DNA from 2 places in the Enterococcus mundtii genome. Region 1 is predicted to be linked to the other one. Evidence: riboswitches for the same ligand, from Rfam matches in the RefSeq annotation. Region 1 holds a riboswitch; the other holds the start of a gene.
The links. A riboswitch is a leader RNA that binds a small molecule or an ion and turns the genes downstream of it on or off. The one in region 1 is predicted to bind thiamine pyrophosphate.

Region 2: it holds a riboswitch for thiamine pyrophosphate, as region 1 does, so the genes downstream of both, thiT (energy-coupled thiamine transporter ThiT) here and thiD (bifunctional hydroxymethylpyrimidine kinase/phosphomethylpyrimidine kinase) in region 1, are expected to answer to the same signal.

Annotation. Positions count from the first base shown of each region.
Region 1 is NZ_CP018061.1:1,936,729-1,942,544, forward strand. It holds gene EM4838_RS09130 (SDR family oxidoreductase) at 1-88, opposite strand, end outside; gene EM4838_RS09135 (InlB B-repeat-containing protein) at 272-1,744, opposite strand; partial or broken gene EM4838_RS09140 (TfoX/Sxy family protein) at 2,444-2,701, opposite strand; TPP riboswitch at 2,928-3,025, shown strand; gene thiD (bifunctional hydroxymethylpyrimidine kinase/phosphomethylpyrimidine kinase) at 3,102-3,914, shown strand; gene thiM (hydroxyethylthiazole kinase) at 3,911-4,723, shown strand; gene thiE (thiamine phosphate synthase) at 4,713-5,351, shown strand; gene EM4838_RS09160 (pyruvate, water dikinase regulatory protein) at 5,421-5,816, opposite strand, start outside.
Region 2 is NZ_CP018061.1:2,858,177-2,863,992, reverse strand. It holds gene glmU (bifunctional UDP-N-acetylglucosamine diphosphorylase/glucosamine-1-phosphate N-acetyltransferase GlmU) at 1-25, shown strand, start outside; gene EM4838_RS13375 (ribose-phosphate diphosphokinase) at 115-1,083, shown strand; TPP riboswitch at 1,107-1,209, shown strand; gene thiT (energy-coupled thiamine transporter ThiT) at 1,293-1,877, shown strand; gene EM4838_RS13365 (hypothetical protein) at 1,931-2,707, opposite strand; gene EM4838_RS13360 (patatin-like phospholipase family protein) at 2,939-4,630, shown strand; gene EM4838_RS13355 (YdbC family protein) at 4,600-4,818, shown strand; gene EM4838_RS13350 (YicC/YloC family endoribonuclease) at 4,837-5,727, shown strand.

The sequences.
Region 1 (5,816 bases):
ATAAACTTTCGACGATACTTTTCCCGATACCAGAAGATCCTCCGGTTACAATAATCGTTTTCCCCTCAATGTTCAGCCAATTTGTCATAAGCGATCACCCCTTTTTTTGTTTACGCTTTCAGTATAGCTACGTAGAGGAAAATAATTAAGCCAGACTTTTTTTGAGTTTCCAAAAAAAATCTGACTTAATGTCTTTTTATAAGTGATGCTTTTTTTATTTACTAGTTCTTTGCTCTATTCTATTTTTTTACATGAGCATTATCTTTCAGTTTTATCGGCTACCTTCTGATTTTGAACGTTTCAACCAGTATATTGCCACTATAAAGACTATGATCATACCCAAGCCAACCAAGATATTCGAGTACATCGATTGTTCTGCTGTTTTCGGAAGCTGTCTGACTTTTCTTGAATGGTTGATGGGGGTTTTAGTATACGTGACTTGTTCCTTATTCATTACTTTTGTTATCGCTTTAGTTATTTCAGTCGTTTTGACTGTTTCACTCACTTTCTTTACCTCTGCTTGTTTGATTGGTGGTGACACAGGCTCAATGAATTTTGGCAATTTTTCCCATTGTGCGGTATAAGTCATATCACCTTCAACAAACTCGCTGACAGTTGGCGTCCAACCGATGAATTTATAGCCTTCTCTTGATGGCGTTCCACTAAACGCCGGAGTTGCTACGCCTTTAGTCAAATCTGAAAACACTTGATTATCGAAAACAGTTTGATTTTCTACACCGTCTGTATAGATCACTTGGTAATTGATGGTTTGTGGAATCACAGGTTCCCAAATAGCTGTGTAAGTTACATCACCAGTCACTGTATCAGTTACTGCTTTATCCCATCCTTTAAATGTATACCCAGCTCTTGTAGGTTGCCCACTAAATGTGGGTGTCGCAGAACCGGCGACTAAATCTTTAAAGACTTGATCTGCAAAAATTTCCTCATCTGGTACACCGTCTGTATAGTTGACCTGATAAGTCGGAACGGGTTCCCATATGGCTGTATAGATTGCGTTGCTAGTTACTGTCTCACTGACGGTTGGACTCCAACCAGCGAATGTATAACCTTTTCTTGTTGGCTCTTCACCAAAAGTAGGTGTCGTAGCTCCTGGTTCAATACGTTTGAATGTTTGATCCTCGAATACAACTTCATTCTCCACGCCATCGACATAACTCACCGTATAGGATTCAATTGGTGTAAATGAGGCATTTACTCTAATTTCAGCTACTCGCGAAGCATTGGATGCATCTACAGGTAGTGAAACATGAATTTCAAGTGTATTTATATCACCGATTTCACCTTCGATGGAAAATGGAACTCCGATCATACGTACACTTGGATCTAGGTATGGATTCGTATGACTGAATAGCTCGCCGACCTGATATTTTCCTAATGAGGTCCCATTTAGAAAAACTTCCAGCTCCATCTCACTAGGATTTCTTCTTTCCGCATCAGTATTATCTAGCGTACTTAGATCAACCATGACCATTGCCACACCACTTTGTTGATTTTGAGATAATAGCTTCACTTGTGTTGAAAAAATCCCTGGAGAACTTCCAGGATTGATTTGTGCACCATTAAAGCGCCACGGGATCATTTCATCTTCCCCGACGTCATAATAATCAATGCCATTTGCAGAATAAGACACTTCTGAATTGACTCCTGAAGTTGCCGCAGAAACATTTGGGTTGAACCCTACAAATACAAGAAAAACAATAAAACACGATACTATCTTTTTCATAATGATCCTCCATTCTGGCATGAAGTCAATAACCATATTGTGTTAACACTTTAAATTGCTCAATGATGAACAATAAAAATCGCATATACCTCTATTTATTAAACCCCCTTTTTCCGAAAAAAATAATGATAATAAACTCGATCATAAATTTAAACTCCTGCCTCTCTATTTAGTTGTGATGTTCCATTCGCTTTTAATTTATTATTAATATTACAAAAAATATAAAAGCCTTAGATTATCCTTTGAAATTGTTATTTTTTAATTAATCAGCTGTTTTTAGCAGTTTATAAAGATGATAAATATCTTAATCTCAAGTAAATTATAACAAATTAAACATTAAAATTGTATGAATTTTTACATACCTAATCCTCAGAATGCCAATAAAACAGTAATTAAATATGTTCTATTTTTGGTTTAAGTTATCTTGTTTATTAAATTAAATTAATTCCATTGCTTCTTTCAAGCTATGTATATTTCTATTTGAAGTTATAAAAAAACTCAACAATGTTATTAAATTCACAAATATATTTTTTTAATCACTTCATATTTTCTAACTTTATCGATTATGTTGAACAGAAAAGTAAAATAAAATGATTGCTCATCTGTCTATAACAATTAACTTTTTTTAAAAAAGGTACACCAAAATAAGCAATGAAATCCGGAACTAGCCACCATGTCCAGATTTCATTGCTTATTTTTTTAGCATAGGCTTCGATAGAATTGCTTCAACTTTTCTTTTTCCTCTTTTGATAAAGCTTGCACAGGCTTGCCTTTTCTCGCTCCTTCGATTCCATATAGCATATGGAGACAGGCGCCACTGTCCACCTTTTGACGAATTTCAAAAAATATCTATTCCGCTCCCTTTTCTTTAAATTGTTCTTCCGTTGTCACACCAATCTTTCGTAAATTTTCTTCTAATACTTTCCCTATATTCGGTAGATTACTTAACTCTGTCATGAGATTCCCTCCAAAAGTCTGGCTTTGATATATTGCATAGTACACTTAGAATATTCTATCGTTTTTCTTTAGTATACCATTTTGAGAAACGCACTAGCAATTCAGATAAGAACGCTACTTCGAAAGAAAGTAAACTGTTTCTTTTAGCTGCTCAATGTAGGCTTGCTCCTGTAAAACTTGAATCTTCTGCTTTTTTCAGATATCATTGGTTCGTAACTAAATATGATTTTGTTTGCAGGGGGACGTTATCGCGTTGAGAAGGTAAAACCTGACCCTTTGAACCTGTTGGTTGATACCAGCGTAGGGAGCAAATGTCCTTTTTGTTGATGCGAAATCGAAACAATCAAGGCATTCTTCTATACTGGAAGAATGTCTTTTTTCTATTTTAAGGAGGAATCTGATGAAAAAAGTACTAACTATTGCTGGTTCAGACTGTAGCGGGGGCGCCGGTATCCAAGCCGATTTAAAAACATTTGCCGCTCATGGTGTTTATGGAATGTCTGTGATCACCTCAGTAGTCGCTGAAAATACCGCTCGTGTGATCTCATACCAAGACATCGCACCAACAATTATCAATGAACAAATGACAGCTGTTTTCGAGGACATCTATCCTGATGCAGTCAAAATCGGTATGTTGTCTTGTGCAGATACGATGTTAGCTGTCGCAAGCAGTCTACAAGAATGGCAACCTAAAAATATTGTACTAGATCCTGTGATGTATGCAAAAAATGGCGATGCCTTGATGGAGCCACAAGCAATCGATACATTGATCAAAAACGTTTTACCATTAGCTACTTTGATCACTCCAAATATTCCAGAAGCAGAAAAAATCGCAGATTGCTCGATTACTTCCCTGGAAGAAATGGAACGAGCAGCAAAAGCCATTTATGAAAGATGTCACTCTGCAGTTTTGATCAAAGGAGGGCATCGCTCAGGTGAAGCCACTGATATATTGTATGATGGGGAAAATATTTACTCCTATACGTCTGAACGAATCGCCACAAAAAACACCCATGGCACTGGTTGCACCTTCTCTTCAGCGATTGCCTCACAACTCGCTTTGGGCGTACCATTAGACCAAGCAATTTCCAAGGCAAAAAAATATATCACTACTGCAATCGCACATTCACTAGAATTGGGCGAAGGTCATGGCCCAACCAATCATTTCTATTCACTCTATCGCAATGGTCTTAAGGAGGAACAAAGTCAATGAATACATTTTTAAAAACAGCTGTAGAAACGGTCCGTATGAAAAATCCTTTGGTCCACCATATCACGAACTATGTAACGGTCAATGATTGTGCGAATGTCACACTTGCGATCGGCGGTTCACCGATTATGGCTGATGAAGCGTTAGAAGTAGCAGAAATCACAGCAATGTCACAGGTATTGGTACTAAACATGGGTACTTTAAATGAACGTACCGTAGCTTCGATGCTTTTAGCTGGGCAAACAGCCAATGAAAAAGGTATCCCAATCATTTTTGATCCAGTCGGTGCAGGGGCTTCACAGTTTCGTAATCAAACAGCAAAAACGATCATGGAAAACTTGAAATGCGCAGTGATTCGTGGCAATATTTCAGAAATCCGCTTTTTAGCAGGGATCGCAAGCACAACGAAAGGTGTTGATGCCTCGGCAGATGATGCAAGCTCCATTGAAGAAGCCCAACAGATTGCTGATCAATTAGCAACCGCTCACAAATGTATCGTAGTGATCACCGGTGCGACAGATGTGATTTCTGATGGGCGGCGTAAAATCTTAGTGCACAATGGTTGTCCTGAAATGAGTCGGATCACTGGCACTGGCTGTATGCTCACTTCATTGATTGCTAGCTTTTGTGGGGGTTTTCCTGAACATCTTTTCCACGCCACAACCACAGCCGTTCTTACCATGGGGATTGCTGGTGAGCTTACGTTGGAACAAACGGCTGGTACGGGAAGTTTTCGGATCGCATTGATTGATGAAATCAGCCGCATTGATCGGGAAACATTACTACTGCGAGGAAACTATCTTGAAAAATGACATCAACTATTCCTTATACCTAGTGACCGATCAGTCACTGCTGAAAAAGAAAACACTCCAAGAAGCAGTGCAACAAGCACTTGAAGGTGGTATCACTGTCTTACAGTTGAGAGAAAAAAAAGCCAATTCACGAGATTTTTATGAGGAAGCGATCGCGTTGAAACGATTAGCTAAACCATACAATGTTCCATTGATCATCAACGATCGAGTAGACATTGCGTTAGCTTGTGATGCAGAAGGTGTTCATGTCGGTCAAACAGATCTACCTGTGGCTGTGGTGAGAAAAATGATTGGACCTGAAAAAATCATCGGCGCTTCCGTCCAAACCCTCGACCAAGCAATTTCCGCTGAACAAGCTGGGGCAGATTATTTAGGTGTCGGGACGATGTTCCCAACCGCTACTAAAACAGATGCCATCATCGTATCTAAAAATGAACTCAAGAAGATTCTTCAACACGTTTCGATCCCTGTTGTTTTGATCGGTGGTCTCAACGAACAAACGATTGCAGAATTCAAAACTTGCCCCGTCCAAGGATTTGCTGTGGTTTCAGCGATCCTAGCAAAAGAAGAAATCAAAAAAGCGACTAAAAAACTTTCTGTACAAATCAATACGTTCATCAAAGAGTAATAAATTAAAAAAGCGGCCCATGTAAAGTCAAATGATCTTTACATAGGTCGCGTTTAATTTCATTCCTCACTACAAGCTTTTCAAATGATGTTCAACGATAAAAGCAGTTTCTTCAATCGATTTATCCGACACATCAATGACAAAATTTCCATAGTGATCAAAAATCTCTTGCGAGTAAGCCAATTCTTTGTGGATCGTTTCTAAATTGTTGTAGCTTGACGATTGATGCAAACCTAAAGAATCTAAGCGATTGCTCCGGATTCTCACTAAATTCTCTGGATGACAAGTCAAACCAACGATTTTACTTTTGTCTACTTCTTCTAATACTTTGGGTAATGGTACTTCAGGGATCAATGGCAGATTGGACACTTTGTACCCCTTATTTGCCAGATACATACTTAAAGGTGTTTTTGACGTTCGAGAAACACCTAGAAGTACGACATCTGAATCTAAAAAACCTTTAGG
Region 2 (5,816 bases), 920 kb from region 1:
GAAGAAACTCCCATATTCAAAATGATACTTTTTGCAAAATCACTTGATTTATTCGGCAAATATGACTAGTATTTATTAGGTAGTAGAGTTGTGAAAAAGAAAGCGGAGGTCCTCATGTCCAAACATTACTTTGATCCAAGATTAAAAATATTTGCATTAAACTCAAATCGTCCATTGGCAGAAAAAATTGCTGCAGCTGTTGGGGTTGAATTAGGAAAATCATCCGTCACTCAATTTAGTGATGGTGAGATCCAAGTCAATATCGAAGAAAGTATCCGTGGTTCACACGTATATGTTATTCAATCAACAAGTAGTCCGGTAAATGATAACCTGATGGAACTGTTGATCATGATCGATGCATTGAAGCGTGCAAGTGCCAAAACGATCAACGTTGTAATGCCGTATTACGGCTACGCACGTCAAGACCGTAAAGCGCGCGCGCGTGAACCAATCACTGCAAAATTAGTGGCAAATATGATCCAAAAAGCTGGAGCAACAAGAATGTTGACACTTGACTTGCACGCAGTCCAAATCCAAGGTTTCTTTGATATTCCGGTCGACCATTTGATGGGCGCACCACTGATTGCGAATTACTTCTTAGAAAAAGGGATTCAAGGCGATGATGTTGTCGTTGTTTCACCTGACCATGGTGGTGTTACTCGTGCACGCAAATTGGCTGAATTTTTAAAAGCACCAATTGCAATCATTGATAAACGCCGTCCAAAAGCAAACGTGGCAGAAGTGATGAATATTATTGGTCAAGTAGAAGGCAAAACGTGTGTCTTGATCGATGACATGATCGATACAGCTGGAACGATCACATTGGCTGCCAATGCGTTGAAAGAAGCTGGAGCAGTGAGCGTTTATGCTTCATGTACACATCCTGTACTGTCAGGACCTGCTTTACAAAGAATCGAAGACTCTGCAATCGAGCGCTTAGTCGTAACGGATTCAATCTATTTGCCAGAAGATCGCAAAATTGATAAGATTGACGAAGTAAGCGTTGGTGGTTTGATGGGTGACGCAATCAAACGTATCCATGAAAACAAACCAGTTAGTCCTTTATTTGAAACAAAAAGATAAAGGAAAACAAAAACTAAATAATTACAATCACAAAGGGGAGTCCATTTTGGGCTGAGACTGAATATATTCTAAACCCTTCGTACCTGTTTCGGTTATGCGAGCGTAGGAATTGTGAATGAATAGCTAGTGTGAAAGCACGAAGCTGTTTGTAAAAAAACAAACTTGCTTCCTCCTTTGTGATGTCCAATTATAAAGGAGGAAGCTTTTTTATGAATAAGAATCATCGTGTCTGGATCGAGGGAACGATCGTCGCAGCATTATCTTTAGTATTGTCGATGATTCCTCTACAAATCGGTAGTAGTTTTGCAATCTCGCTCGGACAAATCCCTTTAACTTTATTTGCCTTGAGAAGGGGTTGGAAAGCTGGTATGGGATCGGCCTTTCTGTGGGGAATCCTTCATTTTCCCATGGGAACTGTCTATTATTTGAGTGTCATCCAAGTATTGATCGAGTATCCGATCGCGTTCACGTTTGCTGGCGTTGCAGGGATTTTTTCGCAAAGAATGCAGCAGAGTTATCTGCAAGGCAATCGTAAGAAAATGGCCTCAACGATCATTTTAGCGACATTCGTTGGTGTGACTGCCAGATATTTCTGGCATTTTGTCGCTGGGGTTGCTTTTTGGGGAAGTTTCGCACTATGGGGGATGAATCCATGGTTGTTCTCCTTAGTCATGAATGGCGCTAGTGGGTTAGCTACTGGGATTGTAACAACTATTGTCCTACTAGGTATTGAACAGACCGTTCCTTCTTTATTTGAAGGAGAAGGATTGCAAGTACGTAAAAGCAAAAATTAAAAAAAGGCGTAAAGGTAGCTACCTTTACGCTTTTTTAGTGGAGTTGAATGTCATTATACAAATGTGTTGTAGACAAAATCAGAAACGTTGCCGTCTAGTTGCCAACGTTGTTGAGTGGCATGATAGACGAGAACAGCTACCGGTTTTTCTTCCAAGTAACGTGTCCCTTTTAATTTCCAAACGTAATCTTCAATGACATAAATCGGGATCTCATACTTGTCATCGACCAAACCTGCTTGATCAAACGAAAAAATGATTCCTTCTTGCATCAAATTACGCATCTTTTTCAGTATCTCCACACTGATTTTTTCAACGGGGATCTCTTTTCGAAAGAATGATTTTTTTTCGTTGATTTTCCCCGCCAAGATCGTGCTTAATTTGTTGGCAAAAATCCGATAAAATTCATCTAAATAACGATAATAGGTTCTACCTAGATGATCGCTCAAATCAAAATAAACAAAGTTATTTTGTAATTTATAGAAAAAAGGTGAATGGAGATGTGTTTTCATATGACCAAAATAAAGCAACTCTGAGATTTCTAAAGGACTTAATTCTTTTAACATCGTCAAATCAGTAAAATCGATCCATTTAAGATCCGTATTATTGTTACGGCTACGAACGGTTTGGAAAAATCTTTGGATATTCTCAGTTCCACGAATGACCTTCAAGCCTGTGTGTGATTCATATTCTCCAGCAGATGCGGAAGGGTCCAACAAAAGTAGATTTTGAGGGAAATGCACGATGCTATTTGAAAAATCATTGATAGTCAGCCCTTTGGTCAAAACGGCGTTACTAGTTGTATCGATATGTACATATACTGAATCACTCATCATGCTCCTCCTCCCCTGTATCTCATCCCTTTCATTTTACAACATTTACTGAAAAAAAGCTTGTTTCTTTTATTTTAAAATTCGATTACAAAGCAACTTTTTTTTATGAATAAAAGATGAACATAGAGTAAAAATTTATATATATATAACACTGGAATCGGATAACTATTCACCCCGCCCTTTTTTTCTGATTACTGATATAATAAAAGAAAAAGAGAATACGAGGTGTCTATGAAAGTTCAAAAAGTCTATTGGTCGGAACGTTATCAGCAGAATCGAGTGCAGCAAGCAAAACAAGTTTTTAGTTTTTTTACTACACATCAAGAAAGCCGGCAACATTTTTGGCAACAGGCAAAAAAACAACAGGCATGGAAGATCGTATCGAAAAGGCTGAACATTTACTTTACTGCAGAAATAACGAATGAAAAAATGATCTATACCAACGTGTTGATTGAAGAAGAATATTGGCAGTGGTCCGATATTTTCCTATTGTTAGAAAGTACGGGTCGTTATTTTTTCAAAAAATACGGACTCGTCCGCTTTGATCATTCGATCTCACCCAACATGGTCGACCTTTTCCACCGAAGTGGTTATTCGGGAACGCAATCGTTTGAGAAGGAACTTTCCTATCATACAGGGCTTGTCTTAGGTGGGGGCGGGGCGCATGGAGCTTATCAAATAGGTGTTTGGAAAGCATTGAAAGAAGAAAATCTAGAGATTTCACTCGTTACTGGCACTTCTGTAGGTGCGCTAAATGGGGCTTTAGTCGTTCAGGATCAACTAGCACAAGCCATTGAGTTATGGCAGGAACTATCAACCAATCAAGTATTGGCTTTACCAGAGGTTGCCTTATCAGAAGATTTGAGGCAACGTTATATCCAAGAAGCCAGCTTGATGACACGTCGTGCAGTAGTCGAAGGAGGAACCTCGATTGCACCGTTGGAAGCGTTACTAGAGCAATACCTAGATGCAGAAAAAATCAAATGTACAGAAAAACCGCAACTCTATACAATCGCAACTAAAATCCCAGAATTTCAAGAAACAGTTACAAAGATGCAAGCATTAGAACCAACAGAGATCGCCGATTGGATCCTCGCCTCTGCTTCTTTTTATCCTGCCATGGCTTATCGCCAGATCGATGGATCAAAATATGTTGATGGTGGCTATCGAAATAACGTGCCAGTAGATGTTGCTATCCAACAAGGTGCAACCGAAGTCTTGATTGTCGATGTCCAAGGACCTGGTGTAGCCAAAAAATACAAGGAACCTGATGCTTTGGTGACCTGGAAATGTTGTTCAAACTGGTCTTTAGGTGGTTTCTTAGTTTTTGAGCGACAAAGAAACCAATTGAATATCCAATTAGGTTATTTAGAGGCTAAAAAATGTTTAGGGATCTATCAAGGAAACTGGTATACGTTTGAAACCGCAAAGCCAGCTGAACGTTATTGGCGACGTTTCTTACGTTTCTTAGTCGAAACACTTGATTTAGACGTATCCTTTTTTTACAAAGAAAAATTCTGGCGGGACTTGCGTAATGTATATAAAGACAGGGTCACAAGTGAAACATGCGGATTGGCGATGCTTGAGCTACTAGCGAAACAAAAATTGATCTTACCGAATAAAGTGTATACCGTCGAAGAAATGTTACCAATCATTTGCCAAGAAAGTAAAATCGATGAAGCATTTTTAAAAAAGGTCGGTCAATTAAACGCCAGCGAATGGTTGAAGTTTCGAAAACTGGAGCGAAATGCTAAAATACACGTAATGAAGGAACACGCGATCTACCAATACGTGAAAGAAAAAAAGCGTGATCGCTTACAACGACAACTCAATGCAGATACAGTAGAAACTCTGATGTATCTCTATCTTTATCATCTAAAGGAGGAACAAAAATGGCACAAGAATTCTCATATGAGATCGTAGAAGAAATTGCAGTATTATCTGAAAACAATAAAGGATGGCGCAAAGAATTGAACTTAGTGAGTTGGAATGGTAGACCACCGAAATTTGACTTGCGGGATTGGGCACCGGACCATGAAAAAATGGGTAAGGGACTAACATTAACGAACGAAGAGTTTGAAGAGTTACAAAAAGCAATTAAAAATATGTAAAAGAAAGGACTCTGTCGCATGAAGAGCATGACTGGCTTTGGCAATGCCATCCGCGAAAAAAAGAACTATCAACTTGAAATCGAGATCAAAAGCGTCAATCAACGGTTTTTAGATATCCAGATACGTAGCCCTAAAGTATTAGGCTTTGTTGAGAATGAACTGAGACAATTGATCAAAACGAAGTTAAGTCGAGGGCGTGTCGATGTCTTTATCAACCTAACATATTTAGGTGAACAAGATAAAAAAGTGACGATCAATTGGCAACTGATCGATACGCTCTATACACAGATGACTACCGGTATTAAAGAAAGGTATGGCGAAGCGAACGCATTGTCGATCGGTAAACTGATCGAACGTTTTGCACTAAACGAAGAGTTTGTGACAATTGCTGAAGCAACGGAAGAGGATCAAGAATTACTTGCACAATTAGCGAAAGAAACGATGCAAACGGCACTTCGTTCAATCGAAGAAAGTCGGAGTATAGAAGGCCAAGCCTTGGCGAACGTTTTACTTCAACAAGCCGCAGAATTAAAACAAAATATTGCTGGATTAGCTAGCTTTGTCGAGATTTACGAGCAAGAATTTCAGACGAGATACCAAGAAAAATTAGAAGCTTTTCTTGGTGCAGAAGTTGAGCGAGATCGTTTATTGACCGAAATAGCGATTCTTTTAGAGCGTGGCGATATCCATGAAGAAATCGACCGTTTAATCATCCATACGCAGAAATTGGAAGAGCTACTTGAAGCAGATTATCCCATCGGTAGAGAACTAGATTTCCTTTTACAAGAGATGAATCGCGAAATCAATACGATCGGCTCAAAATCAAGCGCGATCGAAATCAAAAACCATGTCGTTCAGTCTAAAACGATTTTAGAAAAAATCCGTGAGCAAATCCAAAATATTGAATAAGTGTCCAGCCTGTCTGATCGATGACCTATCCGTTAGGCAGGATTCCGTCTTATTTCCAAAGAGGTTATTCCTGTTCCCGCCGTTTATTC